One region of the Micromonospora sp. NBC_01699 genome, then DNA from elsewhere that is predicted to be linked to it. Evidence: riboswitches for the same ligand, from Rfam matches in the RefSeq annotation. Region 1 holds a riboswitch; the other holds the start of a gene.
The links. Region 1 has a riboswitch for cobalamin ahead of bluB (5,6-dimethylbenzimidazole synthase). Riboswitches for the same ligand answer to the same signal wherever they lie in the genome.

Region 1 (7,426 bases):
CGCCTACGAGGTGCCGTCGGTGGCGAACACCGGGCAGACCCTCGGCAAGCGCCTGCTCCGACTCAAGGTCGTTTCGCTCGGCAACGACGAACAGCTCAGCTTCGGTCGCTCCGCCCGCCGGTGGAACACGCTCGGCCTGCCGACCTTCTTCTGGTACTGCTGCGGTCTCGGTTTCCTGTTGCAGATCATCGACTGCGCGTTCGCGCTCTTCGACCGACCGCTGCGGCAGGCCCTGCACGACAAGCGCGCACAGACCGTCGTCGTACGGCTCGACCGGTCGGTCGACAACCCGTCCCCGCCGCCCTCGGCAGACCGTACCGACACCCCAGGAGGTCCCACGTCATGACCGGCCGCGACCGTAGCCAGCCGTACCGGCTGACCCGCCCCGACCTGGCCGCGCTGCCGAACTACGTGCCCGGCCGCAGCCCCGCCGACCTGGCCCGCGACCTCGGCCTGGCCGAGGCGATCAAGCTGGCCAGCAACGAGGTGCCGTTCGGGCCACTGCCGGGCGTGGTGGAGGCGATCGCCGAGGCCGCCGCCGGGACACACCGCTACCCCGACATGGCGGTGGTGGCCCTGCGCGAGGCACTCGCCGAGCGGTACGGCGTCACCGCCGACCGGGTCGCGACCGGCTGCGGTTCGGTGGCGCTCGCCGAGCACCTGGTTCGGGTCACCAGCCTCCCCGGCGACGAGGTGCTCTACTCGTGGCGGTCCTTCGAGGCGTACCCGATCGTCACCGCGACCAGCGGCGCGACCAGCGTACGGGTGCCGAACACCGAGGGGCACGGGCACGACCTGCCGGCGATGCTCGCCGCGATCACCGACCGGACCCGGCTGATCCTGGTCTGCAACCCGAACAACCCGACCGGCACCAGCCTGCGCCGGGCCGAGCTGGACCGGTTCATGGACTCGGTGCCGGACGACGTGCTGGTGGTGTTCGACGAGGCGTACCGGGAGTTCGTCACCGACCCGGACGTGCCGGACGCGCTGCTCGCCTACGGCGACCGGCCGAACGTGGTGGTCCTGCGGACGCTGTCCAAGGCGTGGGGGCTGGCCGGTCTGCGGATCGGCTTCCTGATCGCGCACCCGGAGGTGGCCGCCACCGTACGCAAGGTGGTCACCGCGTTCTCCAGCAACTCGCTCGCCCAGGCCGGCGCGCTCGCCGCGCTCACCCAGGCCGAGGAGGTACGCCGCCGCTGCGCGCTGGTGGTGGCCGAGCGGGACCGGGTGACCGAGGCGCTGCGCAAGCTGCTGCCGGAGGTGCCGGAAAGCCAGGCGAACTTCGTCTGGCTGCCGCTGCCGGGCGTGCCGGGGCAGGGTGACCGGGCGGCGGAGTTCGCCCGTACCTGCGAGGCGCGGGGCGTGATCGTCCGGCCGTTCGCCGGTGAGGGCGTACGGGTCACCATCGGCACCCCGGCGGAGAACGACGCCTTCCTTGCCGTCGCCGAGACGGCACTCTAGACACTTCGGGGCGGGACGCCACCGAATGCGTCCCGCCCCCGACAGTCCGTTCGTCCGGTCCGGGTCGCCTCAGTCCACCCGGTGGGCGGCGGCGGCGGGTTCTCGGTGTCGTCGGGACCGGCTCAGCACCAGCACCAGACCGAGCAGGACCACCAGGCCGACGCCGAGCGCGCCGGCCAGCAGCACCGTCACGCTCTGCATCGGGGAGCTGGTCCGCTTGGCACCGCCGGGCGGCGGGAAGGTGATCTGCGCGACGGCCGAGTGCCGTACGAGACCGCTGCTCAGTTCCGCCTCCGCCCGCCACGGCCCGTTCGGCAGTTCTCGCGGCAGCGCGACCTGTACGGATCCGCTGTCGCCGGGGGCGAGGGTGGTGCCGTCGACCACGTCGAACGGACCCGCCCTGACCCCGCCGGGCCCATCGGCGAGCGAGACCTTCCCGGTCATGTCCAGGGCTCGGCCACCGGTGTTGCGTACTCCGATGGTGAGCGATGCCTGCCCGTTCGGGGCCCGTCCGGCGGTGAACTCCCCGATGTCGAAGGAGGACGCCGGTTCGCCACCGGCCCCGATGTCCAGGTAGAGCCGGATGCCGACCCGGTGCACCTTGGTGACGTTGGCACCGGCTACCGGGGCGGAGGTGGCCGAGGCCCAGATGACCGCGTACCGCTCGCCGGCCGACGCCTTCGCCGGCACCCTGACCACGGCGCTGACCTCGGCGGACTCACCGGCGTCGAGGTCGATTTCGTCCTCGCTCAGGGTGACCCAGGAGGTCAGCTCGTTGGCCGTCCGCCCCTCGGCGAACCGGAACTGTTCCCGGTCGACGGTCGCCGCCCCGGCGTAGAGCTGGAGGCGTTGCCTGCGATCGGACCGGTTGGCGATCTTCACCTGGCGCTCGACGTCGGTGCCCGGCGCCAGGTGGTCGATGATGTACGTGTGGGCCCGGGGGTCGAGCCGGCGGTCGGCCGGTGCCTCCAGCAGCTGGATCCCGATGGTGCCCTCCGCGTCGCCCGGATCCGCCACGGCCGGCGAGGCCAGGGCTCCGACGCAGAGCAGTGTCAGCGTCGTCGCCCCGACCCGCCGGGCGCCCCGGTCAGGCCACCGAATGTGTCACCGTCCCGGTGTAGAGACCCACCTCCGCGGCGAGCGGCACGTGCACGATGAGGGTTGGCGACCAGGCCACGCTGTTCACGCCGGTGCCACCACTGTGGGTGAACGCGGTGAGCGGCACGACCGTGTCGAGCGGTTGGGCGTTGGCTGCGGTGAGCTGTCCGGGTACGAAGCTTCCGGTGCCGACCTGCTCGGCGCCCGGTCCGGACCAGTAGTCGACCTGGCTGGCCAGGACCCGCTCGGTCGGGGACCCGCCGCCGGTCTCGAAGTGGGTTGAGGTGACCGTGGCGACCCAGGAGGCGTTGCCGGATCCGCGCTCGTCGACCACGCGTACGGTGCCGATCGAGCCGGCGATGTCGTCGCCGGGCAGGCCGCTGCCGAGATGTGCGGTCTCCGGTGCGGTGATGTCCAGGCCGGCGCCGACGACGTTGAAGGTGACCACGGTGCTGTCCGTGGGGGCCGCGAGGGCCGGCAGCGTGGTCAGCGCCAGGCCCGCGGAGGCAACGGCGACGATCGCCCAGGTACGTACGCGACGCATGAAGCGTTCTCACTTTCGGGAAGGTTCACCGGCGACCGGTGGCAGCCGATATCCGACCGCGTATCGGACGATACTTGCGCTTCTGTCCGGATAAGAGCAGAATGCGGCAACTATCACCTGTTGGAAGCCCTCCGGCCCCACTGCCGGGAAACCGCCCGGCCGGGCGCCTCGGTGGTGCTCCTGCCTTCCCGGGTGTTCCGGGCCGGGAACTCAGGTGGCGGCGAGGATGACCGGCTGCCCAGCGGCGTAGAACTGCGCGTCGGCGGCGTCCGATGGCGCCGCCCGCGCCACCCGCTCGATCGCGACGAACCCGTCCGAGGCGTACGCGAAACCGGGTCGCCAGGGCACCACCTCGTCGCCCGCGACCAGCGGGAAACTCGACCTCTGCGCCCCGGTCGTCGCGTCGAGGGTGATCAGCTCGTGTGCGTCGGTGAGCAGGTGCACCCGCCCCGGCTGTACGGCCACTATCCGCGCCGGCACCGGCCCGGTCCGCCGCCACAACTCCGCCCCGGACCGCACCGAACGCGCCACCAGCTCGTTGCCGCTCGGCGTCAGCGCCACGTCGCCGTCGAGCACCACCTCGGCCGCGTCGAGCACCGGAATCGGCGCCGGCTCGCCCCGGTCCACCAGCCAACCACGGCTGTTGCCGCCGCTGGTCGTACGCATCGCCGGGCAGTTCGAGGCGCCGTTGCCGCAGCCGATGGGCACCAGACCCAGCTCGGGTCCGGCGTCCTCCGGCCGCCACCGGTTGACCAGCCGGCCGGTCTCCACGTCGTGGAACTCCGCCACCTGCGGAGATGCGCAGGCGTCGACGGTGACGAGCTGGCCGGCGGTGGTGGTGAGCGCACCGGCCCGGCAGGAGCCGTCGATGTCGACCCGCCACAGCTCGCGCCCGTCGGTCAGGTCGAGGCCGCGCAGTCCCGACCCGCCGATCAGCACCAGTACGGTCCGCCCGCCGCGTCCGGTGGCCGGGATCAGTCCGGCGGGGGTGTAGTTCGTGCTGGCCCCGGTGCGCCGCCCGTCGTACCCGTGTCCCGGGGGTGGGCCGTCGGCCCGCCACCTGATCCGGCCGGTACGCGCGTCCAGCGCGACCAGGTCGCCGTCCGACCACCGGCTGACCACGGTGGTTCCGCCGGCCACGACGCCGATCAGCTCGGCCGGCCAGCGTCGGAACGACCAGTACGGGGTACGCCGGGTCCGGGCGTCCACCGGCGCGTCGGCGCGGACCTGGCGGGTGGTGGCGTAGATCCGCAGCCGACGGTCGACGATCAGCGGGGCGGAGGCGAGGGTGCCGACCACCCCGGTCGCCGCGCTCACCGGAGCCGGATAGTCCGCGCGGGCGGGGGTGAGCACCTCGGCCGGAGCGAGCACCCGGTACGTGATCACCGCGACCGCCGCCACGACCAGCACGGCCGCGATCACGACCACTGCCGGCCGGCGTCGACCCACCCTCCGGCCCCGCGATCGCATCCAGCACCTCCGCCGGGCACCCTACCCAGCCGCCCCGGACCGGCACCCGTCAGGTCAGGCGGCGGCCCGGCCACCCGGGTGTTCGGGGTCGAGCGGGGTGACCACGGCGGCCAGGTCGGCCAGGTCACGACGCAACGCGCCCTCGACGGTACGGGCGGCCAGCCCGCCGAACACCAACGCGAGCAGTCGCCCGTACGGTGCGGTGACCGCGCCCTCCTGGACCACGCTCACCGCCGTCCAGCCGCCGCGCCGACGACGCCGCCCCTCGACCGGTGTGAAGGAGTACGCGGTCCGGTAGTTCACGCCGACGCCGGACGAGCTGACCGTGAGCCGATGCGGCGGACTGGCCTCGTCCACCCGGAACTCCTCGATCAGCTCGGTGCCGTCCGGCAGGCGGTGACTCTCCCGCCAGACCGTGCCGACCCGCGTCGGACCGGCGGTCAGCACCTCGATCCCGCTGATGGTGGAGAGCCAGTCGGACCGGCCCGGCAGGTCGGTGAAGACCCGCCACAGCTCGTCGGCGGACGCCTGCACCAGCCGGGTCACCGCTACCGTCGCCATCACACCTCCCCAACCCTCACCGTACGGTGGGTGACCGACCATCCACGCGAACATTCGCGGAAGGCGACGAGAACGTGACCCGGGCGACGGCCGGACCCGCCCCGGAGCCGATCCCGTTAGGGTGCGCACTGGCACAAACGTTGCGAGGTGCCCCGCGCGAGCGGGGAGAATCGGGAAGCCGGTGTGAATCCGGCACGGGCCCGCCGCGGTGACCGGGGAGCTGCCACCCACGCGTACCAGACGCGGCCACTGGCCCGAACAGGGCTGGGAAGGCGGGTGACCAGCGCAGATCCGGGAGTCCGAAGACCGGCCTCGCGTTCATCAGCCCCGTTCTCGGGGCACGAGCGCAGCGGGAGCCTGCCTTGGACACGGATCTCTACCGGGTCATCCACCGTCGCCGGGACGTACGCGGCCAGTTCACCGGGGCGCCGATCGATGACGAGGTGCTACAGCGCGTACTGGCGGCGGCGCACGCGGCGCCGAGCGTCGGGCTCTCCCAGCCCTGGGACTTCGTCCTGGTCCGGGATCCGGACCTGCGGCAGGAGTTCCACCGGCACGTCGAGCGGGAGCGGGACAACTTCGCGGCCACCCTGGACGGCGACGCCGCGCGGCGGTTCGCGGGGATAAAAATCGACGGCGTACGCGAGTCGACCCTGTCGATCGTCGTCACCTACGACCCGGAGCGGGGTGGCCCGTCGGTGCTCGGCCGGCACGCGATCGCCGACGCCGGTCTCTACTCGGTCTGCCTGGCGATCCAGAACCTCTGGCTGGCGGCCAGCGCCGAGCGACTCGGGGTCGGCTGGGTGTCGTTCTACCGGGAGCCGTTCCTGCGTGACCTGCTCGGCATCCCGGCCTCCATCCGTCCGGTCGCCTGGCTCTGCCTGGGCCCGGTGACCCACTTCGAGCAGACTCCCGACCTGGAACGACACGGCTGGCGGCGGCGCCGACCGCTGTCGGCGGCGATCCACCAGGACCGCTGGCGCAGCTCCGGGACGAGCTCGGGCTCACCGACGGCAACCTGAACCGGTACTCGCGGAGCTTGCTCGCGGCCTCTTCGAGACCGATGAACAGCTCGAACCAGGGTGGGATGTCCGCGTGGTCGTGCCACCAGCCCTTGGACTTGGTGTGCGGGGCGATGGCGGTCAGGGCGGTGGTGGTCTGCTCGTCGGCGCCGTACAGGTCGCACATGGCCTTCACGTCGACCGTACGGGCGGGCAGTTCGCCGCTCTCGAAGCGCCACGGCTTCGTGACCGACCACTCCAGCGCTCGGTCGGCGTCCACCTGTGGCATCCGCGCCTCGTGTTCGCGGAGCCGACGAGTACCCCGAGAGGAACAGCGGCGCCGCCAGCCCTCCCGACCGTCGTACCGAGGTGAACCGTGGGCCCGAATGGCCGAGGCGGTAGATATGAGTCCTCGCCCGAGCGAACGCCCTGTTGGAGCGGGCGAGAGCACGGATGAGAGCCCGATGAGCCGCAACCCGGAGCCGATCACGGCGGGCAGTGCGGCTCACCCCGTACCAAATGGCTTTTGATTTTGTTTGGCCGGGCGGCAACCGGTGCCGGACGCACGCGGGCGGCCCCGACCTATCACGGATTGGGCGGGGCCGCCCGAAGCCAAACTCTGAGGTTGGTCTGGATCAGCCGTCGAAAGCGCCGGATCGCGCCGCGCCGACGAACGCGGACCAGTTTGCCGGGTTGAACGCGAGCACCGGGCCGGCGATGTCCTTCGAGTCGCGGACACCGATCACGTCGGCCACGTTGTCGGCCACCTCGACACACCAGCCCTGGTCGTTCGAACGGGTGCTCTTACGCCACGTAGCGCGCGCGAGATCAAGCTGCATTTTATACCTCTTTCGCCCTGGTTTATGCACATAAAAGTGCTTTAGCCGGTATTCTTACACGGCACAGCGTGCACTGCGCATCACCGAGAGCAACATGCCTCAGTACGACGGGAGGACTTCACACAATCTGTGCGACTCGCTACTCAACCCGCGACCGGTTGCCCACCACGATCGGTAAACCGCTTAACCACAAACCGAAACCGCTCGATGATCACGAAGACCGATCTGGGGACGGTCAGCGGGCGGGGGTGATGGTGCCGGTTACTTCGCCCAGGGCGACAGGGCGGCCATTGGGGCCGGGGGCGGTGGCGGTGATGGTGACGGTGTCGCCGTCTTCGAGGAAGGTACGGGTGGTTCCGTCGGACAGGGTCAGCGGCTCGCTGCCGCCCCAGCTCAGCTCCAGGAACGAGCCGACCTGGTCACGCCGCTGACCGGAGACGGTGCCGGAGGCG
Region 2 (7,426 bases), 3.7 Mb from region 1:
ACCCGGCTCGCCACCGCGTGGGCGGCGGTCAGCCCCGGCAGCACCCGTACCGGAATGTCCGTCCACTTCGGTTCGGAGGCCACCTCCAGGACGGCGGCGGCCATCGCGAAGACACCGGGGTCGCCGGACGACACCACCGCCACCCGCCGGCCGCGTCGGGCCAGGTCCAGGGCGAACTCGGCCCGTTCCGCCTCCACCCGGTTGTCCGAGGCGTGCCGGCGCTGGCGCGGGTTGGCCGGCACCCGGTCCAGGTACGGCCCGTAGCCGACCAGGTCGTCGGCAACGGCCAACGCGTCCTGCGCCTGCGGGGTGCACCACTCGCGTCCCGCCGGACCGAGCCCGATCACGACGACCTCACCCATCCCCGCCGCGACCGGCTCGGGACCACCGATCGACTCGGGGACAGCCACCGGCTCGGGGACGGCCGGGGGAGTCACCGCACCCGCCAGCTCGGCGCGGGTACGTTCGTGCACCCGGCTCGGCAGCAACGCCAGCGAGAAGTACGGCACCGTCGCCGGATCCACCTCGGCGAGTCTGGCCGACTGCTGCCGATCGGTGGTGGCGCGTTCGACGTACCAGGTCTCGTCCAGCCGGCCCGCCTGCGCGAGCGCCGCGCGGACGTTGCCGAAGGTGCGGCCCAGCTTCATGATCGCCGCCGAGTCGGTGGCCGCCAGCCGCTCCGCCAGGATCTCCGTCGGCAGGGTCCCCGGCAGCACGGTCAGGATCTCGTCCCGCTCGACCAGCGGACGCCCGAGTACGGCGGCAGCCGCGCTGACCGACGTCACGCCCGGCACCACCTCGGTCGGGTAGCGACCGGCGAGCCGCTTGTGCATGTGCATGTACGAGCCGTAGAAGAACGGGTCGCCCTCGCAGAGCACCACCACGTCCCGCCCGGCGTCCAGGTGTGCGGCGAGCCGGGCCGCGCTCGCCGCGTAGAACTCCTCGATCTCGGCCCGGTAGCCGTCCGGGTGCTCCGGCTTCTCCGTGGTGACCGGGTAGGTCAGCGCCTCCTCGATCTGCCCGTCCCGCAGGTACGGTTCCGCGATCGTCCGGGCCACACTGCGCCCGTGCCGCGCGCTGTGGTACGCGACCACGTCGGCCCGCTCGACCAGCCGGGCGGCCTTCACCGTCACCAGCTCCGGGTCACCCGGTCCGAGCCCCACCCCGTACAGCCGGCCGGTGTTCCGGCCCGGTCCGGGCGCGTCGCCGTCGAGGGCCGGGCCCGTCTCGTTCACCGGCACACCGTCCACGTTGGTCACTCTCTCTCGCTGGCGATGGCGTTGATCGCCGCCGCGGTCATCGCGCTGCCGCCGCGCCGCCCGTGCACGACCAGGTACTCCAGCCCACCCGGATGCGCGGCGAGCGCCTGCTTGGACTCGGCCGCGCCGATGAAACCGACCGGGATGCCGAGCACCGCCGCCGGCCGCCCGGCACCCGCCTCGACCATCTCCAGCAGGCGGAACAGGGCGGTCGGCGCGTTGCCCACGGCGACCACCGCGCCGTCGAGCCGATCGCCCCACAGGTCCAGCGCGGCGGCGCTGCGGGTGGTGCCGAGTTGCGCCGCCAGGGCCGGCACCCGAGGATCGCGCAGGGTGCAGATCACCTCGTTGTCGGCGGGCAGCCGGGTCCGGGTGACCCCGGCGGCGACCATCTCGGCGTCACAGAGGATCGGCGCCCCGGCGCGCAGCGCCGCCCGCGCCGCCGACACCACGCCGGGGGAGTGGGCGACGTCCGCCGGCAGGTCGACCATGCCGCAGGCATGGATCATGCGTACGGCCACCGTCGCGACGTCGTCGGGCAGGCCCGACAGGTCAGCCTCGGCGCGGATAGTGGCGAACGACCGGCGGTAGATCTCCGCACCGTCGCGGACGTAGTCGATCACGTACCCCTCCGTGCCGCCGCGATCGTGGCGGCGGTCTCGTCCAGCGTCGCCGACCGCGAGCGCGGTCGACCGTCCAGGCTGACCTGGTAACCCTCGATGGTGGCCAGCACCTCGACATGCCGGTCCGTCGGCCGGCCGCAGCGCCGCTCGCAACCGACCCAGTGCACCGGCAGTCCGGTCGGCCCCGACGGCGCGGCGGCGTGCACCACCGTCGCGTCGGTCCGTACGTTCGCGAGCGCCTTCGCGCAGCCGGGCGACCCGGCGCAGCCGGTCACGCCGACCCAACCGGCGGCGGCATCGGCCACCAGACCCGCGGCGGCCAGTGTCGCCAGCCGGCGCCCAGCCTCGCCGGTGTCCAGATCGGGTACGACAACGGTGCGCCACGGAGTGATGTTGATCTCGTCGCCGCCCGCCCCGGCGGCCGCCGCCAACGCGATGAGCTGGGTGTCGGTGAGTCGACCGAGCGGCACCACCGCCGCGAGCGCGACCCGCCCGTCGAGCTGGTCCACCAACCCGACCGGCGCCCGGTTCGGCGTCTCGGGGATGTCGGCGGGCACGGGGGCGACCATCGGCAGGTCCAGCGCCGCGTGCAACCGGGCGGTGATGGTGCGTACGCCGTTGTCGAGTTCTGCCAGCCGCCAGGCGGTGCTGTGCTGGGCGGTGGACTCGGTGAGGAAGGCGCGGGCGGCGAGCAGGGCGGTCGACGCGGCGGCCGCCGGCGGTACGCGTACCCCCGTGTCGGTGCCGGCCAGCAGCACCGCCACCGCCCCGCCCGGTACGGCGAGCAGCCCGACGTCCGCGCCGAAGCCGGTCACGTCGCCCCGCCCGTCGTCGACGGTGAACAGGAACCGGCCCGGCAACCCGGCCAGCACCGGATCCGCGCAGAGCCCCTCGTCCAGCTCATCGACCAGCGCCCGGACGTCGAGCAGCCCCCCACCGATCCGACCACTGAGTACGGAAGCGATCACGTTGCGTACGCGTTCGTGGCTCTCTGACGGCAACAGCCCGGCCGCGTACAACCGGGCGGCCAGGTCCCGCTCGGTGCCCGCCCGCAGGCCACGCAGCTGCACGTTGCCGCGCGAGGTCAACTCCAGGGCGCCGTCACCCAGATCGAGCGCGGCGGCGGTCAGCGCGACGAGCTGTTCGGTGTGCAACCGCCCACCGGGCACCCGCACCCGAGCCAGGTTCCCGTCGGCGGCGACATGTACGCGCAGTGTCCCCGGACAGGCGTCCGGTGCCGACCGCCCTCGTGGTGACCACACCCGGCGGATACTACGGCCTGCGTGGGCCCACCCCGGCGGCACGCCGACCGGCACACCAGCACCCCTGGCGGGAGCGGCTTGACGAACCGGGGTCCGAGTCGTGAGAGTGAGAACCGCTGAACGCGGCGACAGGTGGAGGAAGCCGGTGAGATCCCGGCGCGGTCCCGCCACTGTTACCGGGGAGCGGACCCCGACACGGTCACGGCCCACACGGGCGGGAAGACCGGGGCGAGCGACGATCCGGGAGCCAGGAGACTCCGGGTCACCGCGCGGCGTGGAGCGGACCCGTCCGGGCCCGCCCCGAGCCGCAACCGACGAACCCGGGGCGCGGACCCCGAGGGAGGAACCACCATGTCACGCCACGCCCTGCGCGGTGCCCGATGATCCTGCTCCTCTCCACCTCGGACACCGACCTGCTCAGCGGCAGGGCAAGTGGCGCCGACTTCCGGCTGGCGAACCCGGCCCGCACCTCGGTCGAGGACCTGCCCGCCCTGCTCGACGGCGTCGACCTGGTGGTCGTACGCATCCTCGGCGGCTACCGCGCCTGGGAGGAGGGGCTGGACTCGCTGCTGGCCGGGGCGCTGCCGGTCGTACTCCTCGGTGGTGAACAGGCACCGGACGCGGAGCTGATGCGCCGCTCGACCGTGCCCGCCGGGGTGGCCGCGGAAGCCCACGCCTACCTCGCGCACGGTGGACCGGCGAACCTCACCGAGCTGCACCGGTTCCTCTCCGACACGGTCCTGCTCACCGGCTACGGCTTCGCCCCGCCGGTGCCGACCCCGGAGTGGGGCCGGCTGGAGCGCGAGGAGCGCAACACCGCCGGGCCGGTGATCGGGGTGCTCTACTACCGGGCCCATCACGTCGCCGGCAACACCGCCTTTGTCGAGACGCTCTGCGCCGCGATCGAGGACACCGGTGGCCGACCGCTGCCGATCTACTGCGCCTCGCTGCGCAGCCCCGCAGCCGCCCTGTTGGAGACCCTCGGCGAGGCCGACGCGCTGGTCGTGACCGTGCTCGCCGCCGGTGGCACCCGCCCCGCCGAGGCCGGTGCCGGCGGTGACGACGAAGCCTGGGACGTCGGCGCGCTCGCCGCCCTCGACGTGCCGATCCTCCAGGGGCTCTGCCTCACCAGCAGCCGCGCCGTCTGGGCCGACAACGACGACGGCCTCTCCCCGCTGGACACCGCCACCCAGGTCGCCATCCCCGAGTTCGACGGCCGGATCATCACCGTGCCGTTCTCGTTCAAGGAGATCGACTCCGACGGGCTGACCGTCTACGTCGCCGACCCCGAGCGGTCCGCGCGGGTCGCCGGCATCGCGGTCCGGCACGGCTCGCTGCGGCACACCCCGAAGGCCGAGCGTCGGATCGTGCTGATGCTGTCGGCGTACCCGACCAAGCACGCCCGGATCGGCAACGCGGTCGGCCTCGACACGCCGGCCAGCGTCGTCCGGCTGCTCACCGCCATGCGCGAGCAGGGGTACGACATCGGCCCGACCGACGGCCCGGACGCGTTCCCCGGAGTGGCCGCCGGTGACGGCGACGCCCTGGTGCACGCACTGATCGCCGCCGGTGGCCAGGACCTCAACTGGCTCACCGAGCAACAGCTCGAAGCCAACCCGATCCGGATCCCGGCCAGCCGCTACCGCACCTGGTACGACACCCTCCCGGCGCAGCTGCGCGAGGGCATGGAACGGCACTGGGGACCGCCGCCCGGTGAGCTGTTCGTGGACACCTCCCGCGACCCCGAGGGTGAGATCGTGCTCGCCGCGCTGCGGGCCGGCAACACCGTCGTCATGGTCCAGCCGCCGCGCGGCTTCGGGGAGAACCCGGTCGCCATCTACCACGATCCGGACCTGCCGCCGAGCCACCACTACCTGGCCGCGTACCGGTGGCTGGCCGACGAGTTCGGCGCGCACGCGATGGTGCACGTCGGCAAGCACGGCAACCTGGAGTGGCTGCCCGGCAAGACCCTCGGCATGTCCGCCGCCTGCGGCTCCGACGCCGCCCTCGGCGACCTGCCGCTGATCTACCCGTTCCTGGTCAACGACCCCGGTGAGGGCACCCAGGCCAAGCGGCGGGCGCACGCCACCCTGGTCGACCACCTGATCCCGCCGATGGCCCGCGCCGACAGCTACGGCGACATCGCCCGGCTGGAACAGCTCCTGGACGAACACTCGAACATCGCCGCGCTCGACCCGGCGAAGCTGCCGGCGATCCGGGCCCAGATCTGGACCCTGATCCAGGCCGCCAAGCTCGACCACGACCTCGGCCTGTCCGACCGCCCGCACGACGCCGAGTTCGACGAGTTCATCCTGCACGTCGACGGCTGGCTCTGCGAGGTCAAGGACGTACAGATCCGCGACGGGCTGCACGTGCTCGGGGTGGCGCCGAGCGGACAGAACCGGGTCGACCTGGTGCTGGCCATGCTCCGGGCCCGGCAGATGTGGGCCGGTCAGGTCGCCGCCCTGCCCGGCCTGCGCGAAGCGCTCGGGCTGACCGAGGACGGCACCGCCGCCCGCGTCGAGGTGGACCGGATCGAGGAGACCGCCCGCGCGCTGGTGCTGGCGATGGAGGAACGGGACTGGGCGACCGGGGTCGCGGCGCAGGTGTGCGAGCGGGTGCTCGGCGACTCGGTGGCCGACCACGCGCCGGTGGTCCGGGTGCTGGAGTTCGCGGCCGACGAGATCGTGCCCCGGCTGGACCGGACCACCGACGAGATGACCGCGGTGCTGCACGCGCTCGATGGCGGATACGTGGCCGCCGGCCCGAGCGGGTCGCCGCTGCGCGGCCTGGTCAACGTGCTACCCACCGGCCGCAACTTCTACTCCGTCGACCCGAAGGCGGTGCCGAGCCGGCTCGCCTGGGAGACCGGGCAGGCGATGGCCGACTCGCTGCTGGCCCGCTACCGGGCCGACACCGGCGAGTGGCCGCGCTCGGTCGGGCTGTCGATGTGGGGCACCAGCGCCATGCGTACCGCCGGTGACGACATCGCCGAGGTGCTGGCGCTGCTCGGCGTACGGCCGCGCTGGGACGAGGCGTCCCGCCGGGTCACCGGACTCGAACCGGTCGACCTGGCCGAACTCGGCCGACCCCGGATCGACGTGACGATGCGGATCAGCGGCTTCTTCCGGGACGCGTTCCCGCACGTGGTGGCCCTGCTCGACGACGCCGTACGGCTGGTCGCCGGACTCGACGAGCCGGACGAGTCGAACTACGTACGGGCACACGCCCTCGCCGACCGGGCCGAGCACGGTGACGAGCGCCGGTCCACCATGCGCATCTTCGGCTCCAAGCCCGGCGCGTACGGGGCCGGACTGCTGCCGCTGATCGACAGCCGGAACTGGCGCGACGACGCCGACCTCGCCGAGGTGTACGCCGTCTGGGGCGGTTACGCCTACGGCCGGGGCGTCGACGGGGTGCCCGCCCGCGGCGACATGGAGACGGCGTACAAGCGGATAGCGGTGGCGGTGAAGAACACCGACACCCGCGAGCACGACATCGCCGACTCCGACGACTACTTCCAGTACCACGGCGGCATGATCGCCACCGTCCGGGCGCTCACCGGGAAGGCACCGGCGGCGTACATCGGGGACAGCACCCGGCCGGACGCGGTGCGCACCCGTACGTTGAGCGAGGAGACCGCCCGGATCTTCCGCGCCCGGGTGGTCAACCCCCGCTGGCTGGCCGCTATGCGCCGGCACGGCTACAAGGGCGCGTTCGAGCTGGCCGCGACCGTCGACTACCTGTTCGGGTACGACGCCACCGCCGGCGTCGTCGCCGACTGGATGTACGAGAAACTGGCCGAGACGTACGCGCTCGACCCGGAGAACCAGAAGTTCCTCACCGAGTCGAACCCGTGGGCGCTGCACGGCATCACCGAGCGGCTGCTCGAAGCGGCCGACCGGCAGCTCTGGGAGCACCCGGAGCAGGCCACCCTCGACGCCCTGCGCGAGCTGTACGTGCGCACCGAGGGTGACCTGGAGGACGACGGCTCCGAGTAACCCCGTCACCGGGTGATCGGCAGGGCCTCCGCCCTGCCGGCACCGGGTGCGGGTCTCTCAGCGACGGGTCGCCGGGCCGGGCGCGGGGACCGAATACAGCTCCAGCACCGGGGGCAGCGGGACGACGCCGGGGCCACCGGCACGTACCCAGGCGGCGATCTCGTCCACCGCCGGGTCGTCCAGGACGAACCCGAACCAGACCGGACGGGCACCGGCCGCCCGCCCCGCCGGTGACGGATGTACGACCACCACGTTCGACCGTTCACACGCGTCGAGACAGT

Region 2: another riboswitch for cobalamin. It lies ahead of cobN (cobaltochelatase subunit CobN); the one in region 1 lies ahead of bluB (5,6-dimethylbenzimidazole synthase).

The regions. Positions count from the first base shown of each region.
Region 1 covers NZ_CP109199.1:7,670,361-7,677,786, forward strand. The annotation lists gene OG792_RS31645 (RDD family protein) at 1-346, shown strand, start outside; gene hisC (histidinol-phosphate transaminase) at 343-1,461, shown strand; gene OG792_RS31655 (hypothetical protein) at 1,531-2,478, opposite strand; gene OG792_RS31660 (hypothetical protein) at 2,549-3,103, opposite strand; gene OG792_RS31665 (outer membrane protein assembly factor BamB family protein) at 3,314-4,525, opposite strand; gene OG792_RS31670 (SRPBCC family protein) at 4,628-5,134, opposite strand; cobalamin riboswitch at 5,263-5,463, shown strand; gene bluB (5,6-dimethylbenzimidazole synthase) at 5,497-6,156, shown strand; partial or broken gene OG792_RS31680 (helix-turn-helix domain-containing protein) at 6,296-6,625, opposite strand; gene OG792_RS31685 (DUF397 domain-containing protein) at 6,771-6,974, opposite strand; gene fahA (fumarylacetoacetase) at 7,210-7,426, opposite strand, start outside.
Region 2 covers NZ_CP109199.1:3,047,069-3,054,494, forward strand. The annotation lists gene OG792_RS13605 (precorrin-2 C(20)-methyltransferase) at 1-1,172, opposite strand, end outside; gene OG792_RS13610 (precorrin-8X methylmutase) at 1,256-1,879, opposite strand; gene cobG (precorrin-3B synthase) at 1,879-3,144, opposite strand; cobalamin riboswitch at 3,281-3,401, shown strand; gene cobN (cobaltochelatase subunit CobN) at 3,525-7,145, shown strand; gene OG792_RS13625 (hypothetical protein) at 7,203-7,426, opposite strand, start outside.